Regions from separate parts of the Arthrobacter sp. 01T419 genome, predicted to be linked through region 1. Evidence: riboswitches for the same ligand, from Rfam matches in the RefSeq annotation. Region 1 holds a riboswitch; each other region holds the start of a gene.
What was found. A riboswitch is a leader RNA that binds a small molecule or an ion and turns the genes downstream of it on or off. The one in region 1 is predicted to bind S-adenosylmethionine.

Region 1 (7,786 bases):
GAACGCGGCTATGAGGACCTGGCCGAGCGACTCAACACCATCGGCGCCAAGATCGAGTACTTCCAGGACTGACGGCGTCGGATTTCAGGGCCGGACTCGACTCCGCGCACTGCGAATCGGAACATTCTGCTGGATCATCCGGGCCCAGCACGCGCTGGCGCCCGGTAAACCGTGGGTGCGCCTTCGGCAAGCTGGCGATGATCCAGCAGATTCGATCGCCGTCCGTTGTCTAGGGCCGGGAGGGCTTGTCTAGGGCCAGGACCGCACGGATTTCCTCCATCACCTGCCCCGGGTTGTTCCAGATCGTCTCGGGAGCGAAGCTCAAGACGTCGAAGCCCCGTGCCTGGGCGGCGTTCAGGCGTGCCATGTCCTTTCTCCACGCCTCCCGGGAACTATGGAAGGCGTAGCCGTTAACTTCGACGATGAGCCGCCGGCCAATCAGAAAGTCGACGCGTCCCACGCCATGGATAGGGACCTGGCGGCGAAATGCCAGGCCTTCCGATTCGAACAGCAGGCGGGCGCTGATCTCGGGTACGGATTCGGACAGGCCATCTGCCTTGGCCAGAAGCCTTCTCGCGTTTCCGTAGCAGTTGGCAGAGATCTCGCTTTCGAGTATTGCCCGCGGGATACCGAACTCTTGGATGGCCGATTGCGCAATCGAAATGGCGTCCACGTCCCGCAAACAGGTCAGCGCGTGAATGACGGTGTCTTCTACGGAGGCCACCGGGACGGCGTTCTCCGTAGACAGGCGAAGACCGCCATGCCGGACGAAGCCCCTGCCCCGGCAGTGCCGCGTGGACAGATGCACACGTTCGGGCTTGTCTTTGATCCACAGGCCGTAGCGTAGTGCGGCACTGGCACAGGTGAGCTGCCCGTTATTGAGAATAGCCGTGAGGTATTCCGTATCCGCTGACGGGAGGGCCCAAATCCCTTTTCGTGGTTGGTGTGCCCCGGCGGCGGCCAGCTTGCGGATGGCTGACGGCGTATAGCCGTTGGCGCGCAGCAGACCAACGCGAGCGACACCGCCCACTGAGACCAGGTATTCCAAGGCATCCATGGATCCAGCCAGTCACGATGTTGGGGTTCACGCGCCAAGGAATGTCGCGTATGTGGATGAGTTGGCCGACATTTTGCTGGATCATCCCCGGGGTGGCTTTCGCCCATGCCCGGAAAATGGGGGCACGCCATCCGCCTGGCAGGAATGATCCAGCAGAATCTGTCGGGAGCCCGCCTCGCCAAACCGCCCGCCCGCCCCGCCCGCCTCGCCAAACTTCGCCCCTGTTTCCCAAAGGCTGCAATGGCGCACAATTGATCCGTGCGCACTTTTGGTGTGGAAGAGGAGTTGTTGATCGTCGATCCCGTGACCGGCGAGCCGCTTGCCCTTGCCGACGCGCTCCTTTCGGGAGTGGCCCAGAACGGCGCCACCCCGGACACCCAGGAATCCAGCGTGAACCCCGAGGACATGGACGGCCCTGATACCGCCCTCAGCCATGAGCTCAAGCTTGAGCAGATCGAGACCCAGACCCGGCCATGCCGCAGTTACGCCGAGCTGTTGCACCAGATCCGCAAGGGTCGGGGCCTCGCGAGCCACGCGGCACGGCTCCACGGTGCAAGGATCGCGGCGTTGGCCACGTCACCCGTGGACGCCGCTTTGCACACCACTCCGGATCCCCGGTACGCCGTCATGCTCGAACGCTTCGGCATCACGGCACACGAACAGCTCACCTGCGGATTCCACGTCCACACCTCGATCGAGTCCCCGGAGGAAGGCGTGGTGATCCTGGACCACATCCGGGACAAGCTCGCAGTCCTCACCGCCATCAGCGCCAATTCGCCCTACTGGCGGGGGCTGGCGACGGGTTTTGAGAGCTACCGGACGCAGGCGTGGAACCGTTGGCCGTCATCGGGACCGTCGGCCCTCTTCGGATCCCTGGCCTCCTACCGGCGGGTGGTCCAGAGGCTCATCGAAACGGGTGTCCTGCTGGACGAGGGCATGGTTTACTTCGACGCCCGGTTGTCCCGGCACGTCCCCACGGTGGAGGTCCGGGTGGCCGATGTCTGCCTGCGGGCCGAGGATGCTGCGCTGATTGCAGTGCTGGTCAGGGCCTTGGTGGAGACCTCCGTGCGTGAATACCATGCCGGCGTGGAGCCTGCGTCCGTGCCCACGGCGCTCTTGCGGATGGCGTCCTGGCAGGCAAGCAACTTCGGACTGCGCGGCGAACTCTTGGACTTTGGAACCTTTCGGCCGGAGCCCGCCGCCGACGTCGTCTGGTCCTTGGTGGAGTATCTCGAACCCATCCTGGCCGAACAGGGTGAACTCGAATTGGCACAAGCGGGCGTGGCAGCCATCCTGAGCCGTGGCAATGGCGCGATCGAGCAGCGCGGAGTTGCCGAGCGCTGGAGCGAGAACAACGGGGGCACCCCCGACGCCGCCGGGCTGGCCGCCGTCGTGCAGCACGCCGTCCAGATCACGATGCGCTCAGAGAGGGACGAGAGCGACACCAAACCCCAGCCCGTGCTCACCTGGGTGCGCCAGGACTGGCGCGAGGCGCCGGGCTGACCACGCCCGGCTAGACCTGCTTGAGTGCCTGCTCCAAGTCACGGATGAGATCGTCCACGTCCTCCAGACCGACCGAAAGCCGTACGACGCCGTCGGCCAGCCCGATGGCCGCCCGGCCTTCCGGACCCATGGCGCGGTGCGTGGTAGTGGCCGGGTGAGTGATGAGGGACTTGGAGTCTCCCAGGTTGTTCGAGATGTCGATGACAGAGAGCCCGTCCAGCAGAGCGAAAGCGGCCTCCTTCGCCGAGCGTCCCGCAGAAGGGAGCAGCTCGAAGGTCAGTACCGTTCCGCCGGCCTTCATTTGTTTGGCGGCGAGCTCGTACTGCGGGTGCGATTTCAAGAGCGGGTACTTGACCCAGCTGATGGCTGGCTGCTCCTCAAGCCATTCGGCGATCCGCTGCGCCGATGCTGAGGAATGGTTCACGCGGAGCGCCATCGTTTCCAGGCCCTTGGTCAGGACCCAGGCGTTGAACGCGGAGAGGGACGGCCCGGTGTGCCTCATGAGCTGCTTGACGGGACCGTCGATGAACTCCTTGGTGCCCAGAATGGCACCGCCCAGGACTCGTCCCTGGCCGTCGATGTGCTTAGTACCCGAGTAGACAATCACGTCTGCGCCGAGATCGCCGCAGCGCTGCAGCAAGGGAGTGGCAAAGACGTTGTCGACGACGACCGTGGCGCCCGCCGCGTGGGCGAGCTCGCTCACCGCGGCGATGTCGACGATTTCCTGCATCGGGTTCGACGGCGACTCGAAGAACACCGCCGTTGTCGGCTCGGACAAGGCTGCGCGCCACTGGTCCAGGTCTGGTCCGTCAACGAAGACGGTCTCGACGCCCCAGCGCGGCAGGATCTCGTTGAGGATCACGAAGCAGGAACCGAACAGCGAACGCGCGGCAACCACCCGGTCGCCCGCTGCCAGCAACGCACCCAGGGCGGTGAAGACAGCGGACATGCCCGACGCCGTCGCGAAGCACGCTTCGGTGCCTTCAAGCAGGCGGAGACGCTCCTGGAAGGTTGCCACGGAGGGGTTGCCGTAACGGGAGTAGACGAAGCGCTCGTCTTCGCCGGTGAACGCGCGCTCGGCGGCTTCCGCGGATTCGTAGACGAAGCCGGAGTTGAGGAAGACGGCTTCTGAAGTCTCTTGGAAATTGGTGCGGTCAAGGCCTCCGCGGACTGCCTGGGTGTCAGGGCTCCAGCCGGCGGCGTCAGGATTGAAAGTCACTTAGATGTTCCCCAGGTTCGTCGGAAGTCCACGGTTTTTCCAGCCGTTCACGGTTCGCTCGCCGTAGCGGTCAGGCTCGCCTTCAAAGCCCTCCAGGACGTTGTAGGAGGTGTAGCCGGCCTGTGTTGCGGCGATCGCGGCGGCGATGGAACGCTGGCCGGAGCGGCAGAGGAAAACCAACTCGGTGCCATTTTCCTCCGGGGCCTGCTGCTTCAGCTCGTCGATGAATCTCGAGTTGGGGATGCCGCCGGCGAAGTTCCACTGGATGAACAAGGGATCATTCTCGGTGGCTTTGGTGTCCGGGATGCCGATGTGTGCCCACTCGCCTTCGGTGCGGACGTCCACCAGAATGGCGCCTTGTTCGAGCTTGGCCCAGGCGTCGTGCGGACTCAGGTCGCCTGCGTAGCTCATGCGTGGCCCTCGCCGTCGAACTCTTCATCGAGCTGGTCTACGGCGTTGGCGACTGCCGCATCCGCGCTCGCGATCGCCGCGGGCAGGACGATGGCTTGCGCCACAATCACGTCCGTGCCGTTGAAGGTCGCGGCCGGGCTGCCGTGCAGCACGTATCCCTCGGCGAGGGCAGTGGAGATCCTCTCGCAGAATTCCCGCGTGTCAGGACCCGTGACGAGACGGTAGGAGAGTTTTTCTTCGGTGGGTTCAGGCATTGGTGCTCCTCAGTCACGCTTGCAGTTCGAAAGTGTCGATACGCCGAGTAGTCACCTGAGGCACCCCGCCGGAGAGAGGGTTGCCGACCAGCAAGTCAGGGCTTCGCGCTGGTGCTCATTACTCAAGAAGAAAATAACATCCGCGACGGCGGCCTGCATCACCGGCCGTCGTCATGTTCCGTAACCGGACGGCGGCCGAGGGCCTAGGCCTCGGTTTCATTCGGCAGCGGTTCCAGGCTTGCCTGGATACGGGGCGGAAGGGCATCAAGCCGTGACGCTACTCCTGAGGGGGAGTGATGAAAAGTGGAACCTTGGTGTTTCCGGATTTCCAGCAGCTCGTGTACGGATATCCCAGTGGCCGTGGCTAGTGCATGCAGCGAGAGGCTGTTGTGATGAGCCAAGGCAAAGACCACACCTGACAGGGCTTCGAAACCCTCCGTCTCGTAAATTTCCTTGACCAAGTTGGACATACCATTCGCATCATCGATTGATCCCGCGGACGCGGCGGTCGCCATGGCGGTCAGCGACCATGCGGCAGAGTCGGGGCTGATGTAAATGCTCATGTCGATACCCTACGGACTCGGCCCCTCTTGTGGAATGGGCGATACGTTTATCTTTATGGCAGCACTCACCGACCTTGACCGCCAGCTCCTCTCTGCCCTGAGGGAGGACGGCAGGGCGTCCGTGGCCAGCCTTGCGCGGAAGCTGGGCGTCGCTAGGGCCACCGTGAACAGCCGGCTTGAGCGTCTTGTCACCTCCGGAACCATCGTTGGCTTTACCGCGAGGGTCCGCGACGAGTTTGATCCACTTGCCATTCGGGCTATTGCGCTCATAGCGGTGGAGGGCAGGTCGGCGGACAAGGTTATTCGCCAGCTCCGGGGACTTCCCGAGATTTGGGCCCTGCACACCACGAACGGCGGTTGGGACCTCGTGGCTGAGCTACGCACGGAGAGCCTCAGCGACTTTGACCAAGTGTTGGGCAGGATCCGCGGGATCGAAGGGATCGTCAATAGCGAGACAAGCCTGTTACTTAGTTCCGTCCTCCGGTAGTCGCCCGCATTACGGACGCTTGCCGAATGATCATTGTGTACATACGTGTGCGTCATTTTGTACGGATTTTCAATGAAAAGTACGTACTTTGGCAATTGTGCATGCATATCGCCGCTCCGTAGCCTCGTAGCAACAGTGCTTATGAGGGAAAGGAGCGCACATGACGCGCTTTGTCGATGTCCGCAATATGGTTCGCTGGACGGCCGTGCGGGGCCCGGAGGCCATCATCTCGGAGATGATTCAGTATTTGGAAGACGACTTCCGGCGGTGGGAATCTTTTGACAAGACTCCCCGGGTGGCAAGTCACACGCCATTTGGTGTCATCGAGCTGATGCCCACCAGCGACCATGAAACATACGGCTTCAAGTATGTAAATGGACACCCTTCGAATCCCGCGCGCGGCTTCCAGACAGTGACAGCTTTCGGTGTCTTGTCCGACGTCCATAACGGCTATCCGACGTTCCTTGCGGAGATGACGGTGCTGACAGCGCTTCGAACGGCGGCTACGTCCGGGATGGTCGCGAAGAAACTCGCGCGCCCCGATGCCCGGATCATGGGGATGATCGGAACCGGAACCCAATCGGAGTTTCAGGCCCTGGCCTTTCGGGCGGCCCTGGGTATTAACACCGTCAGGATTTGGGACACGGATCCTGATGCGATGGAGAAGTTCGTCCGGAACATGGCTCCGCTCGGCTTCGACGTCACCATTGCAGACTCGGCGGCCCATGCAGTGGAGGGCGCCGACGTCATCACCACGTGCACGGCGGACAAGGCCAACGCCACGATCCTGACGGCAGACCAGGTTTCGACCGGTGTTCACATCAACGCGATCGGTGGCGACTGCCCAGGGAAGACCGAGCTCGACGCTGCCATCCTGGACCTCGGCGACGTGTTTGTGGAATACGATCCCCAGACACGGATTGAAGGCGAGATCCAGCAAATGTCCGCCGATTTTCCCGTCACGGAATTCTGGCAAGTCCTGGGCGGGCACGCGCCGGGCCGGACCTCCAGCGACCAGATCACGATATTCGATTCCGTGGGCTTTGCGATCGAGGACTTTTCCGCCTTGCGGTATCTCCGCAATGCCGTTGACGGCTCGGAGTTCTTCGAGGAGATCGACCTCGTCGCTAACCCCGATGACCCCAAGGACCTCTTCGGTCTGGTGCGGGCGCTTTCTCCGATCGGATCCTGAGGAGCCCCAACTGACTCGCATTTGTGGTCGTTTTCAGGCCTCGTAACGGCAGCTACTGCGAGTCAGTTGGGAAAGAAGCCTGATGCGCCGGCCCCAGAACCGGCGCATCAGACGCTTTTATCCCGGCTTATATGGCCATCCCGCCAACCCCGGCTATTCCGCCGCGAGGCGCAGGATCAGCTCAGCATGCCCAGGAAACCTCAAAACGAGCGACTCGATGTCCCGTGCCGTTGGTTTCACGGAGTCCGATCTCTCGTATCCCGGGGTGAGACTGCAGCTGACCAAGGCGAACCCCGGACCGGCCAACTCGGCGCCGAACCACGTGGAGTTCGGCGCAACTCCTTGCAACGTCTCGCCTGCTTCCGGATCCGGCCCCAACAAAGTCTCGGAATAGCCAAAGTCCTCATGTCCAAGCTCCCGGGAGAAGACATGCAGCCTGATTGGCGTACCCAGGTGGAAGAACCACAGTTCATCCTGCTTGAGGGCATGCAACTGGAGGACCTCCCCCGACTGAAGCAGGTACCAGTTGGAGCTGTAGAGGGGATGGTCGACGCCGAAGCGCGGAGGCAGCGCCGAACCGGCTATGTCCTCGTTGCTCACCAGAGCGGGCGCGAACCAGCCGCCCACGATAGCGGGGGACATGTCCAGCCGCTTGATCCAGTCCTCTGCGGCGGCCGTCATGTGATCGGATCCTTCAGTGAGAAGCAGACCGTGATCCCGATGATCTCCTTGCTGCCCAGGGCACGCAACAACCCTTTTTGGGTCACGATGTCCACATTCACCATGCCGCCCTCCTTGCTGGGGACGGCGATGGTTTCGTGGAAGTTGAGCAGCGGCTTTCCGCTCGCCATCACTTCCTTGTCGTGGGCAACGTGTTCCGCGCGCGAGTCCTGGTGTCCGATCAGTTCCGACTTGCTCATGCCCACCAAATCCGCGAAGTTCTGGTTGACCCACAGAAAGACCGAATTCGCGTCCTTCACCACCCAATACACGCCGTCCTGCCGGTCCAGCACGTCGGCGACGCTCATCGGCGGAACCGTGGGAAGGAGTGCCGGGTCCAGCGCTGGGGCGACGGTCACGGCGCTGCCGCCGCTCCGCCG
Region 2 (7,786 bases), on a different contig from region 1:
GTTGAGGTCGAGGATATCGTGACCCGCCTGGGCGTCTCACCAGCCACGGCGCGCCGTGATCTCGACAGCCTCGCCAAGCAAAGGCTCCTGAGCCGTACCCGCGGCGGTGCAACCACGGGATCAGTTGCCTACGAGCTCCCAGGGCGTTACAACAGGGATGATCACGCGGAGGCGAAGCAGCAGATTGCCCTGGCCGCTTCCGAACTCATCGTGCCCGGGGCCGTGATCGGACTCAGCGGTGGGACCACCAATACGGCCCTGGCCCAGGTCCTGTCCACCCGCGAAGACCTCAACGCACCCTCCAACCGGCCCATGCTGACCGTGGTCACCAACGCCATCAATATCGCGGCCCAGCTTGCCGTGCGCCCCAACATCAAGATCATGGTCACCGGTGGCATCCTGAACCCGCGTTCGTATGAACTTGTAGGGCCCTATACGGATGTCATCATGCAGAAGGTTGCCCTGGATATCGCCTTCATAGGCGTCAACGGAGTTGATCCGAAGATCGGCCCCACCATCACGGACGAGGGCGAGGCCATGGTGAATACCGTCATGGCACGCCGTGCGACGGATTCCTATGTCCTGGCCGATTCCACGAAGATCGGCAAACGCGCGTTCGCGGCGATGGCCGGGTACGATTTCCGCCGGCTCATCACCGATTCCGGGATCACGGCAGAAGACAAGGCCGCGTTCGAAGCGAGCGGCACTGAAGTGATCGTGGCCAAGGACGCTTAGCTCGGAGCCTGCCCGTTAGAAGACCACCGGGGGAGCGTTCAACACGGTTTCGTCGGTGCTGCGCTGCACCCACTGGCTGAACGGCGTGTCGAGATCGTACTTGTCCTGATCGTTGCGGACAAGTGTCCGTAGCTCCGCGTTGCCCGGGTTGTTGAGGGACTCGAAATACTCCACCGACCAATGGAACCACCGCATGCAGAAAAGACGCATGGTGAGGCCGTGGGTCACCAGCAGGGTGTTGGGCGCGTAATCGGGTTTTTCCCAATGCCGGTACAAGGTTTCCATGAAGGACGAAATGCGGTCGTAAACATCGGAACCGGATTCTCCTTCGCGGAACCGGTAGAAGAAATGGCCGTAGAGGTTGCGAAGCTCCTTTTGGTCCCCGATATCTCCGGCGATCTGGAAGTTTGCCCAGTCCTGTTCACGCAGCCGGGGTTCCTCGATCACCCTCTCCGTGAGGTTGCCCAGATTGAGTGCCTCAAGGGTTTGGTATGCCCGAAGGTACGGCGAGACGTAGACGCACACGGGCTCGCCGTCGAGCTTCTTGCGCAGTTCCCCACCTGCGGCCTGCGCCTGCTCGATCCCGAGCTCCGTCAAGGGGATGCGGTAGTCGGGGACACGGTTGTAGATGGAAGTGTCGGCGTTGGCGGCGGACTGGCCGTGCCGGATCATGAAGATTCGTGCTGGCGCGCTCATCCCACCAAGCATAGGGTCCGCTGCCACCGGTGCCGCGCAGGCGACCCTCGGAGAATGAACTCCCGGGAAAACATCAGCCAAATGCAGGCAAGATAGGAGCATGCTCCTTGCCTCAACGCGCCGGCTGCGCGCCGAAGTGCTGATTGTCCTCGGCCTGTCCTTGGGCCAATCGGCCGTGTACTCCGTGGTGCAGTTGTTGGACAAGATGACTCGGGCGCCCCTGTCCCAGGCAACGTCTACCCTCAATCGTTCCCAGAACACCCGTGAGTACTTCGATCTCACATACCAGCTGCTCGATATTGCGTTCGCACTGGTCCCCGTGGTGCTGGTGTTCTACTTCCTGTCGATCCACCGCCAAACGGCGGAGAGTCCCTCAGGATTCACCCGGCTGGGCTTCAACTTCGCCCGGCCAGGCCGCGACGCGCTCCAGGGACTGGGTCTCGCTGCGCTGATCGGAATCCCGTCACTGGGCCTCTACGCGGCCGGTCGCGCCCTGGGAATCACGACGGCGATCATCCCCAGCGGCCTGGACTCCTACTGGTGGACGGTGCCTGTGCTTGTCCTGTCCGCTGTCCGGCACGCCGTCGTCGAAGAAGTCATCGTGGTTGGCTACCTTCTGGACCGTTTCGGGAAGTTCGGATGGAGCACTCCGCTGGCGATCGGGCTCAGTGCGCTCCTTCGCGGCAGCTACCATCTGTACCAAGGCTTCGGACCCTTCATCGGCAATGCGGTCATGGGTCTGGTGTTCGGCTGGATTTACACCCGGACCAAACGGGTCATGCCGCTCGTGGTGGCGCATGCACTCCTGGACATCGTGGCGTTCGTCGGCTTCAGCGTCTTCGGCAAGGCAATCGGACTGGGATAGGGGGTGCAGCGACGGGAGTGAGCCATCCTCTGCATGCTCGCTCGTTCCTCCCCGCAGGCCCCCTTCCCTCGCAAGCTCGGGCAGGGAACCCTGCCAGCGTGGGCCCAACTTAGACGCATGCTGCCGGATGCCACAAGCCCGCCGCGTTGTGCGTTAAGTTGAGTTTAAAAGGATTCGGCCGCCATCGCGGGGTGACGTCATTGGCACCCGCATATGGCGGCCGAAGTTTCCGGGCCGTCCTGGCCCGATGGGCCGTCAGATGGTGACGGCTCCGTTGGCGGTTTCGAACGTTACCGACATGATTCCCGGCGTTCCGTGCGGAGCCATCCATTGGACTGCGACGTCCTCAAGGGGCTTTTCTACGGGTTCTCCCAGCCACTCGGTGACGCGTTCCGCCGAGCCGGCAATGGTGAGGCTGGACATCTTGACGTCACTTGGGTAGACGAGGGACGGATGAAGCGAGGGGTCGCCCTCCCAACGGAGCAAGTACGGGACCTGGGGATCGGCGATGAGTCCCAGGATGCCGATTTGCGACCAGACGAGTTCGCGGCCGTCCGGAAACTTGCGGTTACCGGGGACAGCCGCGCGTCCGAGTCGTTGTTCGAATGGGCTCAGGTCGTCAACAGCGACGCACCAACCCATCCAGCCACCTCCTGCAGCGGAGCGTGCACGGACGGCTTGTCCAAAAGGTGCCTTGTCAGATGCCGGGTGGTCAAGGACCTCGACAACTTCCAGGTATTTGTGGTCAGCAAGGGGGATGATCATGTTCCGGGTACCGAAGCGCGGGTGCACTCCGCCCCGGACTGCGTCCACTCCCAATGCTGCGGAAATCCGCTCGGTGGTGGCCAGTAGGCCATCTCGTTCACAAGCGTAAGAGACGTGATCCATGCGCATGGCTTCATCTTGGCACTTTGTGATGGAGCTCTCAGCTAAGTCAAGCCTAACCAAGGTGGGATGTATCGAAAAGGCAGCTCAGGGTCACTTCGGGACGCGCCAGGACCGAAAACTACTGCGTTCGTCACAAAGCTTCCGGAGCCCGCAATGGCCTCCCTAGACTGGCGGCAACCAGGCCGGCAACAGCAGGCCCGCAGGCTGAATCACGGCCGAGAGCCCCGAGCAACCAGGAGTCCGCATGTCCCAAGGATGGTCATTCGAAACGCGCCAGATCCACGCCGGCCAGGAACCGGACGCCGCCACCGGGGCCAGGGCGCTCCCCATTTACCAGACCACCTCGTTCGTCTTTCCCAGCGCTGAAAGCGCGGCCAACCGCTTCGCGCTGGCCGAGTTGGCGCCCATCTACACGCGGATTGGCAACCCTACGCAGGATGCCGTGGAACAGCGCATAGCGAGCCTCGAGGGCGGTTTGGCGGCACTCCTGTTGAGTTCCGGCCAGGCCGCGGAGACGTTCGCCATCCTCAACGTCGCCGAGGCTGGCGACCACGTCGTCGCCAGCCCGAGCCTCTACGGCGGCACCTACAACCTAATGGCCCACACGCTGAAGAAATTCGGTATCTCGGTGACCTTCGTCGAGGATCCGGACAATCTTGACCAGTGGCGGGACGCGGTCCAGCCAAACACCAAGCTGTTCTTCGCTGAAGTGGTCTCCAACCCCCGTCAAGACGTGCTGGATATCGAGGGCGTCTCCCGAACCGCGCACCAGGCCGGAGTGCCGCTCATCGTGGACAACACCCTGGCCACGCCTTACCTCATCCGGCCTATCGAGTGGGGTGCGGACATCGTGGTGCATTCGGCCACCAAGTACCTGGGTGGGCACGGAGCCGCCATTGCCGGCGTCATCGTGGACTCCGGCAACTTCGATTTCGGCAAGGATCCTGAGCGCTTCCCCAACTTCAACACCCCGGACCCCAGCTACAACGGCCTGGTCTATGCCCGCGACCTCGGCAAGGACGGCGCCCTGGGCGCCAACCTCTCCTACATCCTCAAGGCCCGGGTCCAGCTCTTGCGCGACCTCGGCTCGGCTGTTTCCCCGTTCAACGCCTTCCTGATTGCCCAAGGAATCGAAACCCTCAGCCTGCGGGTGGAACGCCATGTGGAGAACGCCACCAAAGTGGCGCAATGGCTCGAAGAGCGCGACGACGTCGAATCCGTCGCCTACGCAGGCCTGCCTTCCAGCCCGTGGTTCGAACGCGGCCGGAAGTACGGGCCCAGGGGCACTGGAGCTGTTGTGTCCTTCAGCATCCGCGGAGGGATCGAATCCGGCAAGCGTTTCGTGGACGCCCTGGAGCTTCATTCCCACGTGGCAAACATCGGCGACGTCCGTTCCTTGGTGATCCATCCTGCGTCCACCACCCACAGCCAGCTGACGACTGAACAGCAGGCCGTGGCAGGAGTTACCCCGGGCCTGGTGCGGCTGTCCGTCGGGATCGAGCACGTTGACGACATCCTTGCGGACCTCGAGGCGGGCTTCCGGGCAGCCAAGGGCGCTTAGGCAGCCCCCAATGACCGACGGATGCCGGCTGGCGATGCAGAATGAATCTTCGCCGGCCGGCCCCATCAACGTCTTTTGCATGAACAAAACGCGGCGAAGTGTCACATAGATGTCATAATCTTCGTCAGAAGGGGTCCGGTTTTCCTAGACTCTTCGTATAGGTCATGAGTGCCAGCGACAGCCCCGGCTTGCTGGCCGGCAACCCTCCTTTCGCGGTGGGGTGCCCCGGGTGAAGACCTGGCCCTTCGCTTTGTTGGCGGCGGGCAAGCGCGATGTGAGGTGTCAACGAATGACAATTGCTGCAACAGCCATACCCCTTTCCGGGACCCAAGACGGAACGCTCAAGTATGTTTCCGTGGGCGGACTCGAACTGGAAGCCGGAGGTTTTCTCCCCGACGTCGTCCTCGCGTACGAGACTTGGGGGCGGCTCAACGCCGATGCTTCCAACGCCGTGCTGGTGGAACATYCCCTGACCGGCAGCACGCACGTTGCCCGCGGCGAGAGCGACGAAGAAGGCTGGTGGGAGCAACTCGTTGGACCCGGCGCAACCATTGATACGGACCGCTACTTCGTGGTCTCCGTCAACATCGTGGGAGGCTGCTACGGCAGCACCGGTCCGTCGTCGTGCTCGCCCGATGGCAAGCCGTGGGGTTCCCGTTTTCCGCTGGTGACGCTGCGGGACAGCACCACGGCGGAAGCCCGCTTGGCGGACGCCCTGGGAATCCATAGCTGGCACACCGTCGTAGGCGGATCCATGGGCGGTGCCCGCGCACTCGAATGGGCCGTTAGCTATCCGGACCGCGTCAAGCGATGTGCCGTGATTTCCATCGGGGCGTACAGCACAGCCGAACAGATCGCGTTCGCCCAGGCCCAGACGCTCGCCATCCGGCAGGACGCAGACTTCAACGGTGGTGACTACTATGGCCAGGCCGCGCCCGAGGCGGGGTTGGCCCTGGCCCGTCGGATCGCCCACATCACCTATCGTTCGGCGGATGAACTGGACTTCCGCTTCGGCCGGAACGCCCAAGGCGCCGAGGCACCACTTCAGGCTGCCGCGTTGGGGGACCGGGGCCGCTACCAGGTGGAGAGCTACCTCGACCACCAGGGAAGCAAGCTGGTCCAGCGCTTCGACGCCAACAGCTACATCGCCATTACCGAGGCGCTCATGAGCCACGACATCACCCGCGGCCGGGGTGCCTTGGCGGATGCGCTTTCCGTGGCCACCGCCAAGTTCTTTGTTGCCGCGGTGGACTCGGACCGGCTCTACTTCCCTGAGCAATCCCACGAACTGGCCAAGGCCTTGCCCGGCGAGGTCTCAGTACACGTGATCGAGGCACCCATCGGGCACGACGGGTTCCTCACTGAAATCGGCCAGCTCGGCCCGCAGCTGCGCGAGGCTTTCTTCGGCTGACGCTGGGCGTTCTTCGGCTGAATCAGCCGTTCATGATCTCCTGGCGGAGCTTCATATAGTCCTCCATGGCAATTTTCCCGTCGCTGTACTGCTGGTCAAGTTCGGCCAGTTTCCGGGCCCGGTAGCCGTGGGGCGCGGTGTTCGGCAGGGGAGTAGCCGACGACGGCGGAGCGGCCTGCGGCGCGGGCGTCGCCACCGGAGGCTGCGGCTCAGCCGGGATGATCACCGGAGGTTGTGCAGGGTATCCGTAAGGGTAGTTCTGCGGAGGGAAGTCCCGGAGCCTGCGCTGGCGGGAGCGGTTGTACATGCGGATCCCCATGGGAATCAGCCAAGAGCAGACGATGATCCAGAAGATCAAATTGTTCACGGTGGAGGCCTCCTAGGTCTTTCTCCAGCTTAGCCCCGCCCCTGTGACAAGCGTCGAGATCTTCCGTCAGCTCCGAGGCAAAACGGTGTCGGCCGGTCCGAAGACGGGCCCCGGCGTCGGGCGTTTTGGCAAGATTCCGTCGCCGGAGGACTGGTGCCGGATCCGGCGGACGACCCACGGCACAAAATACTCCCGCGCCCATACGAGGTCTCCGGAGCGTGCTTCGCGCCAACTGCGCTGGGGCAGTGGCTTGGGAAGGAGCGGCTCGAGACTGTGTGGAACATTGAGGGAATCAAGGACCATGGTGGCGATCGTGTGATGGCCGAGCGGCGAGAAATGCAGGCGGTCTTCATCCCACATCTGCGGGTTGGAAAGTTGCCGCAGCGACCACATATCCGCCACCACAGCATCGTGGCGGGCGGCTACAGTTCGCAGGTTTTCGTTGTAGATGGCAACCTTGCCGCGGATCCGCCCAAGGACTGACGAGACGGTGTCGGGTCCGTTGAAGAGAACCACGGTGGCGCCTCCGGAACTTAGGGTCTGTACGGTGGCATCGAGTTTCTCGGCCAGGGCATCTGGGTCGCCGCCGGGACGGATGAGGTCGTTGCCGCCTGCGGAGATGCTGACAAGGTCCGGCTTAAGGTCCATGCACGGGCCAAGTTGTTCGTCCACGATCTGCTGGAGCAGGCGCCCCCGGATCGCCAAGTTGGCGTAGGCGAAATCGCTGTGGCCCCGGCTCAGTTCCTCGGCCACCCGGTCGGCCCAGCCGCGATGTCCCCCGGGCCTGTTGGGCTCGGGGTCGCCGATGCCCTCGGTAAACGAATCACCCAAGGCCACGTAGCGGGTCCACGGATGAATCCGCTCATCCGCGCCTCGCTCCACCGTGGAATCAGTGTCACTCACGTCCATATCCTGCCTTTTGCTGCAACGCTACGCGCCCGTAGCTTGTTACTCATGGGTAACTGTAAGAATAGTCCCATGAGTCAAGCTTCCGCCTTTCCTGCCCCTGCTTTTCCTCCCCCGGTCGTTTTGTGGTCCCACGAAGAGGAGGAACGGGCTGGAAAGCCGTTGCTGGTCCTGTTGCACGGTTACGGATCCAACGAGCAAGACCTTTTTAGCCTCGCAAGCCTGCTGCCCCAGGAGTTCGTCGTCGCTTCGCTCCGAGCCCCGATCGCCACGGGTCCGGGCTTCACGTGGTTCCCGCTGACGGCGTCCATCGACTACTCGCTCGACGCCGTCAAGACCGCGGCCGAGTATGTGTTT
Region 3 (7,786 bases), on a different contig from region 1:
CAGGGCGGTTCACAGGACAGTGATTCACGGGACATCGTGGAGATCCCCGTGGATTGGGCCTTGGACGATTGGGAACAATACGCGTTCTACCCCGGAGTGACAGGTAGTGGCGTCATCGAAAGCCCGGCCAAGGTCCTGGAGATGTGGACCCTGGAAGCCGAGGCCCACCACGCCCAAGGTAGTTGCTTCGTCTTGACCAACCACCCATTCATCTCCGGCCGCCCCTCCAAGGCCGTCGCGTTGGAACAACTGATCGAACGAGTCAAAGCCATGGACGGGATGTGGGTGACTACCTTGGAACAGATTGCCGAACACACCAAAGCCAGCCTGAGCGAGATCCACAGCCACGCCCGGATCGAGGTCCCGTCCTATCCAGGCGCCGGAGCCAACTTCAAGCCTGCCCGGGTGCGGGAAACTGCCCTGAACTAGGGATATGTCCAGCGTGCACGCGCGCACTCCCTTTGAGCATGCCCAGCCCTGACCAACAGCAGTGGACATAATGCCTAGACGTCCGTTGAGCATGTTCAGCGTAGGCGAGTAGCACTGGACATAGTGCTTAGGGTCCGTTGGACATGCCCAGCCTTGGTCTCAAGCAGTGGACATAGTACTCATATGTCCACTGCTCGAACCTAAGGCTGGGCATGTCCAGTGGTGGGCGCGGCAGATTTGGGCTGGAGGGCTAGTGGGCGGGGCGGGAGTGGGCCTGGGCTAGAGGTCGCTCCGGCATGGCGCGGATGCGAGCTTGTAGAGTCCGTTCAGGTCTCCGGCCGCTAAGCCGTCAGGAGCCCCGATTTCCGGGTACATGAGCTGGACTGGATCCTCTACGTGGTCAAGGCCCACCACATGGCCCAGTTCATGCTGAACCACCGCCGAGACGTAGTGGGCGCCCCCGGGGACGCCCAGGAGTTCCGTGATTTGCGGAGCGTCCAGGTCCAGGCTTCCCGTCACGTAGCTCTTGGGGCCGGAGCCAAAGCTGTACATGGTGCTGCCGCCGGTGCCTATGACGGATCCAGCCAATGCCGGGGCGGCTTCGGGAGTGGTCCAGGAAATCAGCAGGGGCGCCCATCGATCCCCGTAGAGCGCTGGCTGGTATGGCTTGCGCTTCTCGGAAGGGTTTTCCGTGCTGGCGCCGTCGTCGACGAATTTGAGGCCGGTGGCTGCCGCGATCTTGGCGATGGCGTCGGCGATGAGCCCCTCGGACCCGGCAGGGGCGAGGGCCGCGTTGACTACGTAGTGCAGTGGCCGGCATGGAGAGTAGCCCACTGGTGTGCCGTCGGCGTTGGTGGCCAAGAATTTGTAGGAGGTGCTTGCCCCGGCTGGCTTGCTGGGGGAGCCGAGCGCGTGGCCGGCTTCTTCCAAGCCTGGTGGCGGGGTATCCGGGGCACGCGCGGCTTTTCGCGCCCCTTGTCCGGGAGCTGTGCTCTGCCCTGGATCGGCGCCCTGGGCGGAGTTGGTGCTTGGCGGCTGTGCCGAGGAACCCAGGTTCGGAAGCAGTCCCATGATGCGGGGATCGCCCCGGAGGAAACCGCTCACAAGCACGGCCACGGCCGCGACGATCGCCACCACCATCAAGTTTCGGAAGAGCGCGACGGCGGTACTGGACCGCCGCCCGGGAGGCGTCGGACCGCCGTCGTACCCGTAGTTCGAATGCAAGCCTTCCCCCAAGTCCCTGATCCCCGCGTCCCAAGCGGGCAAGCGCTACTAACCGATGACAGCGCCGAAGACGAGGCCCAGCCCATATGTGGCCGCGGCCGCACCGAGTCCGATGGCGAGCTGCCGGAGGCCGCGGGTCAGCGGTGAAGTTCCGGACAACAGGCCGACGACGGCGCCAGTCGACAGAAGCGCGATGCCCACCAGCGTACCGGCCACAGCCAGCGCAGCGAAGCCCGTCATGCCGAAGAGGAACGGCAGGATCGGCACAATGGCGCCCGAGGCGAAGAAGCAGAAGCTGGAGATGGCAGCACCCCAGGCGGAGCCGACGGCCTCGTGCTCATTCACCGTTTCCTCCACTTCTGGGTGGAGCGACAGGCTGGGATCGCAATCGCAGCTGTAGAGTCCCATGCGTTCGGCAGCCCGGTGTTCGGCGGCTTCGTGCGACATGCCCCGTGCCAGATACACCAGGACCAGCTCATTGTGTTCGATGTCCAGGGACGGGGCTGCAGTCAACGTGGCCTGGGTGGGACGGGTGGCCTTGAGGAGCTCCAGTTGCGAGCGGACCGAGACATATTCGCCGGCGCCCATGGAGAGGGCGCCTGCCAAGAGGCCCGCAATGCCGCTGAAGAGGACCACCGTGGCGGGCACACCGGTGGCGGCCATGCCCATGACGAGGGAAAGGTTGCTGACCAGGCCATCGTTGGCACCGAATACCGCGGCCCGGAAGGTGCCGGACAACCTGTTGCGGCCGCGTGTCGCCAAGCCGCGGACTACCTCTTCATGGATCTGTTCGTCGGCCGCCATGGCGCGGGTTGCCGCGGGATCCTTCGCGTAAGGGGAGCGGCCTTCCGCCCTTTGCGCGAGGGCCAAGACGAACACAGAACCGAAATTCCGTGCCAGGAAGCCAAGCATCTGGCTACGGGTGGAGGCAGCTTTCGGCATGCCTGCGTGTTCGCCAAGGAGCTTGAGCCAGTGTGCCTCGTGGCGGCCTTCGGCCTCTGCGAGGGCCAGAAGGATCTCGCGTTCCTCACCCTCGCGGCGCTGAGCCAGTTCGCGGTATACGGCGGCCTCGGCGCGTTCGTCGGCCAAGTACTGCCGCCAGCGCTTGATGTCCGACGACGGCGGGGGAGACTTGGTGGCTGCTGCGTCTTGCGATGGACTGCTTGAGTCCAACGGACTGTCTGAATGCGGGGTTTTTGCGTGCGGGTGCACCGGGACTCCTGGGTTGCTGGGGCGGGCTTCATCGCCTCATTGCACGTCCACTTTATCGCCAATTTTCGCGGTTTTTCGGCCGGTAATCCTTACTCGACGTTTTAGGTACGCCTCAAAAACGGAGGGGCCCCCGCGAGGCCTTGACCACCGGATGGGGCAGTGCTGGGATGGATGGACAGGGTCCACGAATTGGCGGGGTGGCGTGGTGACCGGCTGCCTGATCTGCCTGGCGATGGGCTCAGCGGCACGTCAAACGGAGGTTGCACCATGGACAGCACCGAGACCCACGCCCGCCACCCCGACCGTCCCACGGTCGAGGCCGATCCCGCCTACGACTACAGCGAGGACCTGGAGGTGGACGAGGACTGGGAAGAACAATCCGAGGTCCTCGACGACGACGAACGGCCCGTTCCGCTCGACGTCGACGAACACCGTGAGGACGAAGAACTCGAATAGTACCGGTTAGCCCGGAGCCTTGGGCTTTCTAAAACGCGCTCAGGATGAAGTGACGCTCTACGCCCGCCCGGTGCCCGGTGGCGGCCACTGTGAGCGTGAGCTTCCGCGTGGCCGGGAACCAGCGGGCAGGCTGGACTGCTTGTGAGAGGGCTTGGGTGATGAGTCGCGGCTCGTGATGCCAGTGGCGTTCCAGCCGGCCATCCACCACGAACGTGATGGAACCTTGGGAGAGGTCGACGCCGGGAATCACCCGGACGAATTCGTCAACCCGCCTGGCGCGGGGCGCGGCCAAGGTGCCTGGCTGTGCGGTGTGGCTGGCTGTGGCTCTAGCGCCGGTTTCCAAAGGCATTGCCTTCTCCTGGTGGAGTTGCTCTTGCCCGCTCGGTTGTCTCTGGTCCGGGTCGGGCCGCTTCTTCATCCGAACCACCCGTGAACATGGGGTTGGCGTATGGCAAGTCGGAGCTTGGCGCCACATCTCTTGAAGCTGTTCCTACTGTACAGGCAGGCCAGCCCTCGGCGCCTCTGTATTAAAGCCCCCTGCGCCTCTCTATTAAGGACTCCAAACACAGCAGCGGCGCCGCAGCCCTCCCGAAAGAAGGTGCGGCGCCGCCGTCGTGATTAACTCTTTGAAGCTAGTGCGTGGCCACCGGGTGGGCCTCCAGGGGGAGTTCCTCGGTAACCGCTCCGGCAACGCGGCGGTCCCAGGCTTCGCGGACCTCGGGCTCGGTGGGGGGCGTCAGGAGGGAGACGACCACGTAGATGACAAACGAGGCGCCGAGGCCCCAGTAGATGGGATCGTTGGCGTAGACGCCGTCTTCGCTGGGGATGATTCCCGTGGCGTAGCCGATGAGCAAGCCCAAAGTCAGGACAGAGCCGACGGCCATGGACCACGCAGCGGCGATGCCCGTGCCGCGCTTCCAGACCAGGCCACCCAGGATGGCGATCAGGAGGCCACCCACCAGGATGTCGTAGGCGATGGTCAGGGCGACCACGACGTCTTGCGCCGCCATGGAGATCAACACGGCCACGATGCCCAGGCCGAGTACCCAGTAGCGGTTGGCCTTGACGTCGTGCTCGGGGTTTTCGGTGTCATCGGTGTTGATCGTCTTGCCAAACCAGCTGGCCACGAACGGGACCACGTCGGCGCGGGCCACGGTGGCTGCTGCGATGAGGGCGCCGGAGGCGGTGGACATCATGGCGGCGACTGCTGCGGCCATGACGAGGCCGCCGATACCGATGGGCAGGATGTGCGTTGCCACCTCGGCGTAGACGACGTCCTTGCCGAGTGCCTTGACGTCGATGTTGGGCAAGGCCACGCGGGCGGCCAGGCCGATCAGGGCGCCGGCGACGCCGTAGAGGACGCAGTAGATGCCGGCAGTGGCGCCGCCCCAACGGGCCACCTTCGGGGTCTTGGCGGTGAAGACGCGCTGCCAGATGTCCTGGCCGATCAGCAGGCCAAGGGTGTAGACCACGAAGTACGTGATGATGGTCTGCGCTCCGATGCCGTCCAGCTGGAAGAAGCTGGCGTCAACACGGGCACGGATCCCGTCGAGGCCGCCTGCGGCGTTGAGGACGAACGGGAGCATGAGGAAGAAGATGCCCACCGTCTTGATGATGAACTGCACCTGGTCGGCGAGGGTGATGGACCACATGCCGCCGATGGTGGAGTAGACCAGGACGATCGCGCCGCCGACGGCGATGGCCAGCCAGCGCTCCCAGCCGAAGAGGACAACGAAGATGGTGGCGTAGGCACCCGTCGACGTGGCACACAGCATGAGGGTGTAGGCGAGCATGACGATGCCCGAGGTCTGCGTGGCACGCTGGCCGTAGCGCAGGCTCAGCATCTGGGAGACCGTGTAGATCTTCAGCCGTTGGATCGTGCCGGCGAAAAGCAGGCTCAGGAGGAGCACGCCCGAGCCGATGGCCACTACGAGCCACATGCCCGAGATGCCGAACTTGTAGCCGAGGCCGACGCCGCCAACCGTCGATGCACCGCCGAGGACGACGGCGGCCATGGTGCCGGTGTAGAGCATCGGACCGAGGCGGCGTCCTGCCACCAGGAAGTCGCTGTTGTTCTTGGTGCGCGACTTGCCCCACCAGCCGAAGGCCAGCATGGCAAGCAAATACACCACCACGATCGCAATATTGATGAAGTCCATGGTTGGCTCCTGAAAGTGATGCACAGAGAGTTCTTGGGGATTCCGACGCCGGTCCCGCTGGGTATTGTTGCGGGTTTGCGGAAGGCCTCTGCGCTGGTGATTGGGGAGAGTAGTCTGTGAAGTGTGCCTCACAAACAACACTTGTTGCCTATGAGAATACGTAGTGATGCGAGTAACAGTCAAGACGCCGGCGTCCCCGCGAGGTGCTCCAGCGTTGCCGACTCTCTCCAAAAAAGACCCGCCCCGCCAGCGATCCGGCTACTATTGCTGCAATGACAGGGCCGCAGCAACGGCCTGAAAGGTTCGTGAATGAAGGCTCTCCCCGTTGAACCGAGCAACGTACCCGTTGCCATCGGTTCCAGAATTCGTGCCGCCCGCCAATCGCAGCGGCTCACCATCGAACAGGTTGCGGATGCCACCGGCTTGACCAAGGGTTTCCTGAGCCGCGTCGAGCGGGACCTGACATCGCCGTCGGTTGCTTCGCTTGTGACGCTTTGCCAAGTCCTTTCGGTATCCATCGGCGAGCTTTTTGCCGCGCCGGAAACACATTTGACCAGGCGCGACGACGGTCCGCGGATTTCGCTTGGCGGGCAAGGGATCGTGGAACGGCTCTTGACGGCCCGCTCGGAGCGGCGCTTGCAGATTCTGCAGGCCTCCATCGAGCCCCGCGGCCGGGGAGAAGCCGAGCTTTACGCCGTTGATTGCGATGTCGATGTCCTGCATGTGGTCAAGGGACGCATCAAGCTGATCCTCACCAACGAGGAGTATGACCTCGAAGAGGGAGACACCCTATCCTTCCCGGGGCGCGAACCCCACACCTGGGTCAACCCCACGGACGAGCCTGTCGAGGTGCTCTGGATCCTGGTGCCGGCAGCGAGCCGCTGACGCCGTAGCCGCTGACGCCGCAGCCGTCTGACGCTGGCTGCGGCCATTGATGCTGGCTCCTTGCGGCGCCCGGCGCGTAACAAGCCGGAAACCTGGCTGACTTCAGAAGTTAACCCACGGACGTTCTGTGTTACGTGCTTGAAATGATTCGTGCCGGATGCCGAAACAGGGCGGCTGTACCTTCGAGTCAACGCAACTCGTCAAGGTCGGTACCTCGTTAGGTATCAGGACCTGTTCGTTTTAAAAAATGGTCTCGCCGTGCAGGCGCCATGGAGCGCCGTATATGCAGGAAGGCTCCCAAAATGGACTCAGCATTTCTTAGCGTAGGGCTGGATGTGAATCCCCAGACCCTGGATCCCGGCGCCACAGCCTGGATGCTTGCAGCTTCCGCCCTCGTACTTCTCATGACGCCAGGTTTGGCGTTCTTCTACGGCGGCCTGGTCAGGATGAAATCCGTCCTCAACATCATGATGATGAGCTTTGGCGCCATTGGCGTGGTCGCGGTGGTATGGGCCCTGTGGGGCTACGGACTCGCGTTCGGCCCGGATACCTTGGGCGGCTTCATTGGGGACCCGTTCGCAAACTTCGGACTCAGCGGTTTGGCCAGTGTCATCGGCGGGAAAGCCCCCGGGCTGCCGGACATGGTCTTCATCGGATTCCAGGCCACTTTCGCCATCATCACGGTCGCCCTCATCAGCGGCGCGGTGGCTGAACGCGTGAGGTTTGGTCCGTGGCTGTTGTTTGCCGGCCTCTGGGTCACTCTCGTCTACGCGCCCATTGCCCACTGGGTCTGGGGTGGTGGCCTCTTCGGATCCACCGGGATCATCGGCAGCAAGATCTCGGCCCTCGACTTTGCCGGTGGCACCGTGGTGCACATGAACGCAGGCATGGCCGGGCTGATGCTTGCAGTAGTGCTCGGCAAACGGCTCGGATTCATGAAGGATCCCAACATCAGGCCGCACAACCTCCCCTTCGTGATGCTCGGGGCAGGACTGTTGTGGTTCGGTTGGTTCGGCTTCAACGCTGGTTCGGAACTGGCTGCTGATGGAATTGCCGCGCTGGCCTGGACAAACACCCTCCTGGCCACCAGTGCTGCGCTCCTCGGCTGGCTCCTTGTCGAGAGGCTCCGCGATGGCCACGCGACATCACTCGGTGCCGCATCCGGCGCCGTCGCGGGCTTGGTAGCAGTCACCCCGGCGTGCGGATTCGTGGACCCCGTGGGCGCAATCGTCATCGGCGTGATCGCCGGCGCCGTCTGCGCGCTGGCCATCGGCCTGAAGTTCAAGATCGGCCTGGACGATTCCCTGGACGTCGTTGCCGTTCACTTCGTCGGAGGCCTGTGGGGGACCCTGTCCCTCGGATTCTTCGCCGTACCCTCGGCCAAGACTGAAGGTGGCCTTTTCTACGGTGGCGGCTTGACC
Region 4 (7,786 bases), on a different contig from region 1:
AGAGCGTGTCCGGCGAAGTCACGGCTTCAGGCCGCTTCAAGAACATCCGGGCCAACACGGTCAGCGGCGAGCTCAGTTTCGACCTTCACGGCTACACCCAGGATTTCGGAGCCAATTCCGTTTCAGGCGACCTCACTATCCGCCTGCCCCACGATGTGGGGGTGGACATTGTTGCCAAGTCGGCAAGTGGCACGGTAACGATCGATGACCGCCACTACGCCCAGCCAGGAAGCAAGGTCGTCCAGACTATTGTTGGGCCCGACCAGCAACTCATGGTAGTGCGCACCAATTCGATCTCTGGCAAGACCTCCATCATCCATGGCAGCGCGCCAGCACCCGGAACAACGCACTCAGTCCCCGGAGAAGAGGAAGTCTGATGCCGCCCGTCTTTGCCCACGGAGCCCTGAGGCTCTATCTGCTGGCACTCCTCGAAGAGGGCCCCAAGCACGGCTACGAGCTCATCAAGGCCCTCGGCGAACGTTTTGGCGGGACCTACTCCCCCAGTGCCGGAACCATCTACCCGCGCCTTGGCAAACTCGAGGAGGAAGGACTCGTAGCGACGAGCAGCGACGGGCGCCGTACCAATTACTCCATCACAGTTGCCGGGTTGGCGGAACTCAACAGTCGCCGGCAGGAACTGGCCGACGTCGAAGACAACATCTCTGCCTCCGTGCGGCGGCTGGCCGATAGCCTCCGTGAAGACATCCGCAGCAACATGCGTGGCTTGCGAGCGGACTTGGCCGCGACCGCCGAGGCCGCACGCGCCAACGCCAAGACCGCGGAATTCCAGTCGTGGGCCGGAAGTTACTCTCCTGAGGGGCACCGCATCCTCAAGGAGGCCGAGCTGTTGGTCCAATCTTTCCGTGACGACATCCGGATCGAACTGCGCCAGCATGCCGGCTCCAAGGCCCTGACGCCGGTCGCCCTTGAAACTGTGCGAACCGTCCTGGACCAGGCGAGGATCTCCATACGGAATTCCCTACGGGGCTGAGTCCGCGCGGTTCGCGGGGCGGCCCCCGGATGTGGGAGACTGGAGGGCAGCTTTATTGAGTATCAAGAATCTAAGGAGGCCAGCTATGAGCAAGCGTGCACGTAAGCGTCGTGACCGTAAGCGCGGCGGCGCAAACCACGGCAAGCGTCCCAACACCTAAGCCAGCGGCTTAGCGTAAGACTTAATGCGGAGGGCCCCGGAAACCATCAGGTTTCCGGGGCCCTTGCCGTTCCAGCCTCTTAGACGTCCACCGATTTCATCGAGTGGATCCTGTCCAGGATCGAGTTCTTGAGGTTCTCGGGCGCCGCCTCCGTGCAGGAGCGCTTGACCACGGTGCGGATGACGCACTCAAGGTCATACTGCTCAGTGCACTCCGGGCAGTCTTCCAGATGCACTTTGATCTCTACGATGTCTTCACGGGTCAACGCACCATCGAGGTATTCGTAGATACGCTGCATCCGAGCATCGTCGCAGTCGCCCAATCCTTGGCAGCTCATTTCCTTTTCTCCTGTTTTTTGCTTGCGGCCGCGCCCACGGCCAGGGCCTTTTCTTCCGCGCCGGCGCTGATTCCCCGTTCTGCGGCGTAATCCGCCAGCAGATCGCGCAACATTTTCCTGCCGCGATGAAGCCGGGACATGACCGTCCCGATCGGGGTATTCATAATGTCTGATATTTCCTTGTAGGCGAAGCCTTCGACGTCAGCGAAGTACACCGCGAGCCGGAATTCCTCCGGAATGGACTGCAGGGCGCTCTTCACGTCCGAGTCCGGCAAATGATCCAGTGCCTCCGCTTCCGCGGAGCGCAGTCCGGTGGACGTGTGGGACTCCGCCCGCGCCAGCTGCCAGTCTTCGATGGTGTCCGAATTCGACTGCAGCGGTTCGCGCTGCCTCTTCCGGTAGAGGTTGATGTACGTGTTGGTCAGGATGCGGTACAGCCACGCCTTAAGATTGGTCCCCGGTTTGTACTGGTGGAACGCCGAGAAGGCCTTGGTATAGGCCTCCTGGACCAGATCCTCGGCGTCGGACGGATTTCTGGCCATGCGCATGGCAGCCGAATAGAGCTGGTCGACATATTGCATGGCGTCGCGTTCGAAGCGCGCCCTCCGTTGTTCAGGTGTCTCGGACGCGAAGTCCACTGCGAACTCGACGTCGGCCTCAACAGTTGGATCGCCGTCGGACGTTGCGTCCGCGACTTCCGTCGCTGCTTTGTACATGGCCGCTGCGGCCGGATCCATGGTGCTCATTGCATCCAAGTCTACTGTCACCCTCCGGGAGTCCACTGGCAGCTCGCGACCGAGCGCCAAGTGTTCCTCGCGGTCCTTAACCAAGGCCAAAAAACCATCTCCGCTCAACGACGTGACACAGGCGCAACACAACACACACGCCAAAACCCGAGGTCCAGCCCATACCGCACCTTCTTTTCACAACCGCAGGCTCCGGGCAAATATTCCACAAAGATGCAAGACTAGACCCGACTGCACGCCGTGAACACTGCACCACTCGAACGCAGCACCACCTGACCACTGTGGCAAGCCATCCAGGAGGCAAAAACATGTCCCTCGTCCGTTTTCTCGCCAGGCCAATGTTGGCTTCCAGCTTTGTTGTCGCAGGGCTGGACAAGCTCAAGAACGCGGATGACACTGCCAAGCAGCTTTCCCCGCTGCTCCGCCGTGCCTCGGAGTCGTTGCCCTTCCCGACGGACGAGAAAATGCTGGCGCGCGTCATCGGCGGCACGCAGGTAGGCGCGGGCGCCTTGCTCGCCCTCGGCAAGTGCTCCCGGTTCTCGGCCACGCTTCTGGCTGGCATCTCGGTCCTGAACACTTTTGTTGAATGGCGTTCAGCCGACATCAGCACCAAGGAAGGGCGGCTCGCCCGCCGCGCCCAGTTGCTCAAGAACATTTCCCTGACCGGCGGCGTGCTGCTCGCTGCCGTGGACACCGCAGGTAAACCCAGCCTCGCGTGGCGCGCCGAGCACCTCGCCATGGACGCCAAGCAGGCCACCGGTAAGCAGCTCAAAAAGACAGACCGTGCCGTTCGCAGGGCCGTAGACACCGCAGTTGGAGCATAAGGAAGCATGCCAGGAACCCCCGCCACGCAAACAGATGAATCAGGCAGCACCACCGCCTCCGCACTCCCCCTGTGGCCAGCGCCTTTCGCGGACCACCCCGTGGATGCCACGGTTACTGTTCCTGGTTCCAAGTCGTTGACCAACCGCTACCTCGTTCTGGCGGCATTGGCCGATGGCCCGTCCCGCTTGCGCGCACCCCTGCACTCGCGGGACTCCGCCCTGATGGTCGAAGCCCTGCGCAAGCTTGGCGCCACCGTTACCGAAGTCCCCGGCGACGGACAGTACGGGCCGGACCTGGAAATCACCCCAATGGACGCGGCTGCAGCCGCTCCTGAGTCCGCCATCGACTGCGGCCTTGCTGGCACAGTCATGCGCTTTGTGCCGCCCCTTGCTGCCCTCCGCAACGGTGTTTCGGTGTTCGACGGCGATCCGCACGCTCGCAAACGTCCCATGGGCACCATCATCGAAGCCCTCCGAACGCTCGGAGTAGAAGTCAGCGCCGTGGACGGGCAGAACACCGCTTCCTTGCCGTTCAGGGTTTCCGGCACCGGTTCCGTACGCGGTGGCCACCTCGTGATCGATGCGAGCGCCTCTTCGCAGTTCGTCTCCGCCTTGCTGCTGGTGGGTGCCCGTTTCGAAGAAGGCCTGCACCTGGAACATGTGGGCAAGCCCGTGCCGAGCCTAGACCACATCAACATGACAGTTTCGGTCCTGCGCGGCGTCGGGGTACAGGTGGATGACTCCGTGCCGAACCATTGGCGCGTGGCCCACGGCACCGTCCGTGCCTTCGACGAGAGAATCGAGCAGGATCTCTCCAACGCTGGTCCGTTCCTCGCGGCGGCACTCGCCACCAAGGGAACCATCCGCATACCCAATTGGCCGGCCAACACCACGCAGGTCGGCGACCTTTGGCGGGACATTCTTGCCACCATGGGTGCCACTGTCACGCTGGACAACGGCACGCTGACAGTAACGGGCGGCTCCGAAATCCTGGGGGCCGACTTCGACGAAACCAGCGAACTCGCCCCAACGGTCGCGGCACTGTGCGCTTTGGCCTCGGGCCCTTCCCGGCTCACTGGCATCGCGCATTTGCGCGGCCACGAAACGGACAGACTTGCTGCGCTGGTTGCCGAAATCAACCGACTTGGCGGCGACGCCGAGGAAACCAGCGATGGCTTGGTGATCCGGCCCGCAAAGCTGCACGCCGGCGTCGTGCACAGTTACGCCGATCACCGCATGGCGACCGCGGGCGCAATCCTTGGGCTCGCCGTCGAGGGCATCCGGGTTGAAGACATCGCGACCACTTCCAAGACCATGCCCGAATTCCCGCACATCTGGGCCTCAATGCTCAGCGGTGGCCCGACGCCGGCGGACGCCGGCTCAACGGAGACAAGCAACTAACGATGGCTCGCGACGCACGTTCCTGGGATGAGTCCGATGTCCGGATCCGACCCAACAAGAAGGGCACACGCCCCCGCACGAAGGACCGCCCCAGCCACGACGATGCCGTGATCGGGCGCATCATTACAGTCGACCGCGGCCGCTACACGGCGGTGGTGGGCGAAGGCTCGGGCAACGAGCGCGTCGTCATTGCTGCCCGAGCCCGGGAACTTCGGCGCTCCCCCGTGGTTCCAGGAGACTTCGTTGCACTCGTGGGCGATGTGACCGGAGCCCCGGACACCCTCGCCCGCCTCGTGCGCGTCGAGGAGCGAAAGACCCTCCTGCGGCGAAGTGCCGATGACACGGATCCCATCGAACGGGCCGTCGTGGCAAATGCCGACCAGTTGGTGGTGGTTGTTGCGGCCGCCAACCCGGAGCCGAGGACCGGATTCATTGACCGCGCCTTGGTGGCAGCGTACGACGCCGGAATCGAGCCGCTGCTGCTCGTCACCAAAGCGGACGTCAAGGATCCGACGGAACTGCTCGCCAACTATGTGAGCCTTGGCTTCCCCATCATCATCAGCCGGACCGCCGACGCAGGCGCTTCGGGCATCGATGCCCGTTCCGACGACGGCTTGTCCGCCCGGCTAGATGGCGACGCTGTCGGTCAGTTGCGGGACTACCTCGACGGTAAGGTGACCGTGCTCCTGGGCCATTCCGGCGTCGGGAAGTCCACCATGGTGAATGCCCTCACTGGCGCCGAACGCGCCACGGGCGGGGTCAACGCGGTGACAGGGCGCGGGCGGCATACTTCGTCCTCTGCCCTTGCCCTGAAGCTCACCAACGCCCCGGGCGGCAGCTGGATCATCGATACGCCCGGCATCCGCTCCTTCGGCCTGGCTCATGTGAACCCGGATCGCATCCTGCACGCCTTCCCGGATCTGGAACCTGGAACCGAAGCGTGCGAGCGGGGCTGCAAGCACGATGCCACCGCGGTCCGTTGCGGTCTGGATTCCTGGGTCGCTGATGGCCACGCCGGCGAGGCCGGCCCCGCCCGCTTGGCGTCGCTGCGCCGGCTCCTCGGCGCGGACCCGCGCATGGAAGCCCAAGAGGCCAAGGAATTGGGCACTGTCAATTAACAGCACGATCGATTAACAGCACCGTCAACTGACTGCGCGCCGCTTGCCGTCCTACCTCCCCGGTTCACGGGCGAATAGACGGTAGTTTGGAACCATGACCCAACCCGATTCGAGCTACAACGACGACCTTCGGTTGGCCCATGTCCTGGCCGACTCCGTCGATTCCCTGACAATGGAGCGGTTCAAGGCACTGGACCTCCAGGTGGAGACCAAACCCGACCTGAGCCCGGTGACCGATGCCGACAAGGCTGCCGAGGAAGCAATCCGCGGGCAGCTCTCCCGTTCCCGCCCCCGCGACGCCGTTCTCGGGGAAGAATTCGGCAGCACCGGCCACGGCTCGAGGCGTTGGATCATCGACCCCATCGACGGGACCAAGAACTTCGTGCGTGGCGTACCCGTCTGGGCAACGCTGATCGCCCTCGTGGACGAGGGCGAAGTAGTGGTGGGACTTGTCAGTGCTCCGGCGCTCGGCAAGCGCTGGTGGGCTGCCAAGGGCTCGGGCGCCTATATGGGCCGGTCACTTGCCGCTGCCACCCGGCTGAAAGTATCCAATGTGTCACGGCTTGAGGATGCCTCGCTTTCCTACTCCGAACTTTCCGAGTGGAAGCAGCACGGTTCCCTCGACAACTTCCTCGGACTGGAGAATGATGTCTGGCGCAGCCGCGCCTACGGCGATTTCTGGTCCTACTGCCTCGTGGCGGAGGGCGCCGTGGACATCGCCGCCGAGCCGGAACTCCAGCTTTACGACATGGCGGCCCTGGTGCCGATCGTGACCGAGGCCGGCGGACGCTTCACGTCCCTCGAAGGCGCGGACGGCCCCTTCGGCGGCAATGCCGTAGCCACCAACTCGATCCTGCACTCCGAGGTCCTCAAACGACTCAACCCCGAGCTCGACGACCTGCTCTGAGCCCCTTGCTCACTGAATAATCGACGGCGGACGTCCCATTTTCGGGACGACCGCCACTTTTTCTTCGGCAGAAGGCACATTTTCCGGCCACCGTAATAATCCGCTTAACAATCGGAGTCACATTGGAACCCGCCTTGCCGGTGTCCTAGTCTCTTTACAGGTCACGAGTGCCAGCGCGAAACCCCGGTTTGCTGGCCGGCAACCCTCCATCGCGGCGGGGTGCCCCGGGTGACGACCCGGCCGGTCCGGAACGGATGCGGCAAGCGCGGATCCCCTGCACGCAGGGGTCCCTCTTGAGTGAGGTCCCATGAGCACAGCCACGTTCACTTCTCCCACCGTCTCCGAATTCGACGGAGAAGCCCAGCACAACAAATCAGCCCGCCCGTCTCCGGCATCACGCCCACTCGCCGCGGTCACCGGCGCCGAATTGCAGGCACCCTTGATCCAGGGCGGCCACGTCCGCTACGCCAACCTTGACTACGGCGCCTCGGCACCCGCGTTGACAGTGGTTTCCGCGTACCTCAACGAGATCCTGCCGTACTACGCGAGCGTCCACCGGGGCGCAGGCTACGCATCCCAGATCAGCACCTCGGTCTATGAAAACGCCCGCAACATCGTCCGTGATTTCGTTGGCGGGCGGGCAGACGATTCCGTCATATTCACGCGCAACACCACCGATTCCCTCAATCTTCTGGCCGGCTGCTTGCCGGTTGAGGACGGTCGGCACACTGGGGAAGTCCTTTATCTGGACATCGAACACCACGCCAATCTCTTGCCGTGGCAAGGCGTCCCCCACCGCAGCATCGTTGCCGCGGGAACCTTGGCCGAGACTATCGCCAATGTGCGCACCGCCCTCTCCCACGGGGGCATCAGCCTCCTGGCAGTCACCGGCGCGTCGAACGTGACCGGTGAGATCCTGCCCATCAAGGCTCTCGCTGCCCTGGCGCACGAATTCGGCGCGCGGATTGTGGTGGACGCGGCGCAGCTCGCCCCGCATCGCCGGATCGACATTGCCGCCACGGATGTTGACTACTTGGTTTTCTCGGGGCACAAGCTCTATGCGCCGTTCGGTGCAGGCGTCCTGGTGGGTCGTCCCGACTGGCTCGACGCCGGCACACCCCACCTTGCTGGAGGCGGCGCAGTCCGCGAGGCACGCCTTGACTCCGTCAGCTGGGCGACGGGACCGGCCAGGCACGAAGGCGGCTCCCCGAACGTACTCGGTGCTGCCACCCTTGCACGGGCTACCCAGGTCATCGCCAGCCTCGACCATGACGAGTGGCACGCCCACGAAGCCGCCATCCG

Region 2: another riboswitch for S-adenosylmethionine. It lies ahead of metX (homoserine O-acetyltransferase MetX); the one in region 1 lies ahead of AC1DLO_RS19665 (DUF1737 domain-containing protein).
Region 3: another riboswitch for S-adenosylmethionine. It lies ahead of AC1DLO_RS18715 (hypothetical protein); the one in region 1 lies ahead of AC1DLO_RS19665 (DUF1737 domain-containing protein).
Region 4: another riboswitch for S-adenosylmethionine. It lies ahead of AC1DLO_RS02180 (aminotransferase class V-fold PLP-dependent enzyme); the one in region 1 lies ahead of AC1DLO_RS19665 (DUF1737 domain-containing protein).

The regions. Positions count from the first base shown of each region.
Region 1 covers NZ_JBFTQF010000017.1:66,592-74,377, forward strand. Annotated here, with positions in the region: gene AC1DLO_RS19640 (UDP-N-acetylglucosamine 1-carboxyvinyltransferase) at 1-72, shown strand, start outside; gene AC1DLO_RS19645 (endonuclease domain-containing protein) at 230-1,057, opposite strand; gene AC1DLO_RS19650 (glutamate--cysteine ligase 2) at 1,316-2,560, shown strand; gene AC1DLO_RS19655 (O-succinylhomoserine sulfhydrylase) at 2,571-3,779, opposite strand; gene AC1DLO_RS19660 (rhodanese-like domain-containing protein) at 3,780-4,190, opposite strand; gene AC1DLO_RS19665 (DUF1737 domain-containing protein) at 4,187-4,444, opposite strand; SAM riboswitch class IV at 4,455-4,567, opposite strand; gene AC1DLO_RS19670 (hypothetical protein) at 4,648-5,007, opposite strand; gene AC1DLO_RS19675 (Lrp/AsnC family transcriptional regulator) at 5,063-5,494, shown strand; gene AC1DLO_RS19680 (ornithine cyclodeaminase) at 5,655-6,686, shown strand; gene AC1DLO_RS19685 (cupin domain-containing protein) at 6,840-7,367, opposite strand; gene AC1DLO_RS19690 (PAS domain-containing protein) at 7,364-7,765, opposite strand; gene AC1DLO_RS19695 (GMC oxidoreductase) at 7,762-7,786, opposite strand, start outside.
Region 2 covers NZ_JBFTQF010000004.1:178,974-186,759, reverse strand. Annotated here, with positions in the region: gene AC1DLO_RS08680 (DeoR/GlpR family DNA-binding transcription regulator) at 1-735, shown strand, start outside; gene AC1DLO_RS08675 (histidine phosphatase family protein) at 751-1,431, opposite strand; gene AC1DLO_RS08670 (CPBP family intramembrane glutamic endopeptidase) at 1,532-2,296, shown strand; gene AC1DLO_RS08665 (VOC family protein) at 2,552-3,190, opposite strand; gene AC1DLO_RS08660 (bifunctional o-acetylhomoserine/o-acetylserine sulfhydrylase) at 3,429-4,745, shown strand; SAM riboswitch class IV at 4,906-5,021, shown strand; gene metX (homoserine O-acetyltransferase MetX) at 5,035-6,156, shown strand; gene AC1DLO_RS08650 (hypothetical protein) at 6,179-6,523, opposite strand; gene AC1DLO_RS08645 (SGNH/GDSL hydrolase family protein) at 6,590-7,432, opposite strand; gene AC1DLO_RS08640 (alpha/beta hydrolase) at 7,502-7,786, shown strand, end outside.
Region 3 covers NZ_JBFTQF010000015.1:157,591-165,376, reverse strand. Annotated here, with positions in the region: gene AC1DLO_RS18735 (polysaccharide deacetylase family protein) at 1-429, shown strand, start outside; gene AC1DLO_RS18730 (matrixin family metalloprotease) at 709-1,653, opposite strand; gene AC1DLO_RS18725 (VIT1/CCC1 transporter family protein) at 1,702-2,826, opposite strand; gene AC1DLO_RS18720 (hypothetical protein) at 3,133-3,321, shown strand; gene AC1DLO_RS18715 (hypothetical protein) at 3,350-3,670, opposite strand; SAM riboswitch class IV at 3,686-3,805, opposite strand; gene AC1DLO_RS18710 (sodium:solute symporter family protein) at 3,954-5,480, opposite strand; gene AC1DLO_RS18705 (helix-turn-helix domain-containing protein) at 5,790-6,365, shown strand; gene AC1DLO_RS18700 (ammonium transporter) at 6,668-7,786, shown strand, end outside.
Region 4 covers NZ_JBFTQF010000001.1:445,387-453,172, forward strand. Annotated here, with positions in the region: gene AC1DLO_RS02135 (DUF4097 family beta strand repeat-containing protein) at 1-377, shown strand, start outside; gene AC1DLO_RS02140 (PadR family transcriptional regulator) at 377-991, shown strand; gene AC1DLO_RS02145 (50S ribosomal protein bL37) at 1,077-1,151, shown strand; gene rsrA (mycothiol system anti-sigma-R factor) at 1,231-1,488, opposite strand; gene AC1DLO_RS02155 (sigma-70 family RNA polymerase sigma factor) at 1,485-2,324, opposite strand; gene AC1DLO_RS02160 (DoxX family protein) at 2,543-3,058, shown strand; gene aroA (3-phosphoshikimate 1-carboxyvinyltransferase) at 3,065-4,459, shown strand; gene rsgA (ribosome small subunit-dependent GTPase A) at 4,462-5,577, shown strand; gene hisN (histidinol-phosphatase) at 5,672-6,484, shown strand; SAM riboswitch class IV at 6,644-6,756, shown strand; gene AC1DLO_RS02180 (aminotransferase class V-fold PLP-dependent enzyme) at 6,792-7,786, shown strand, end outside.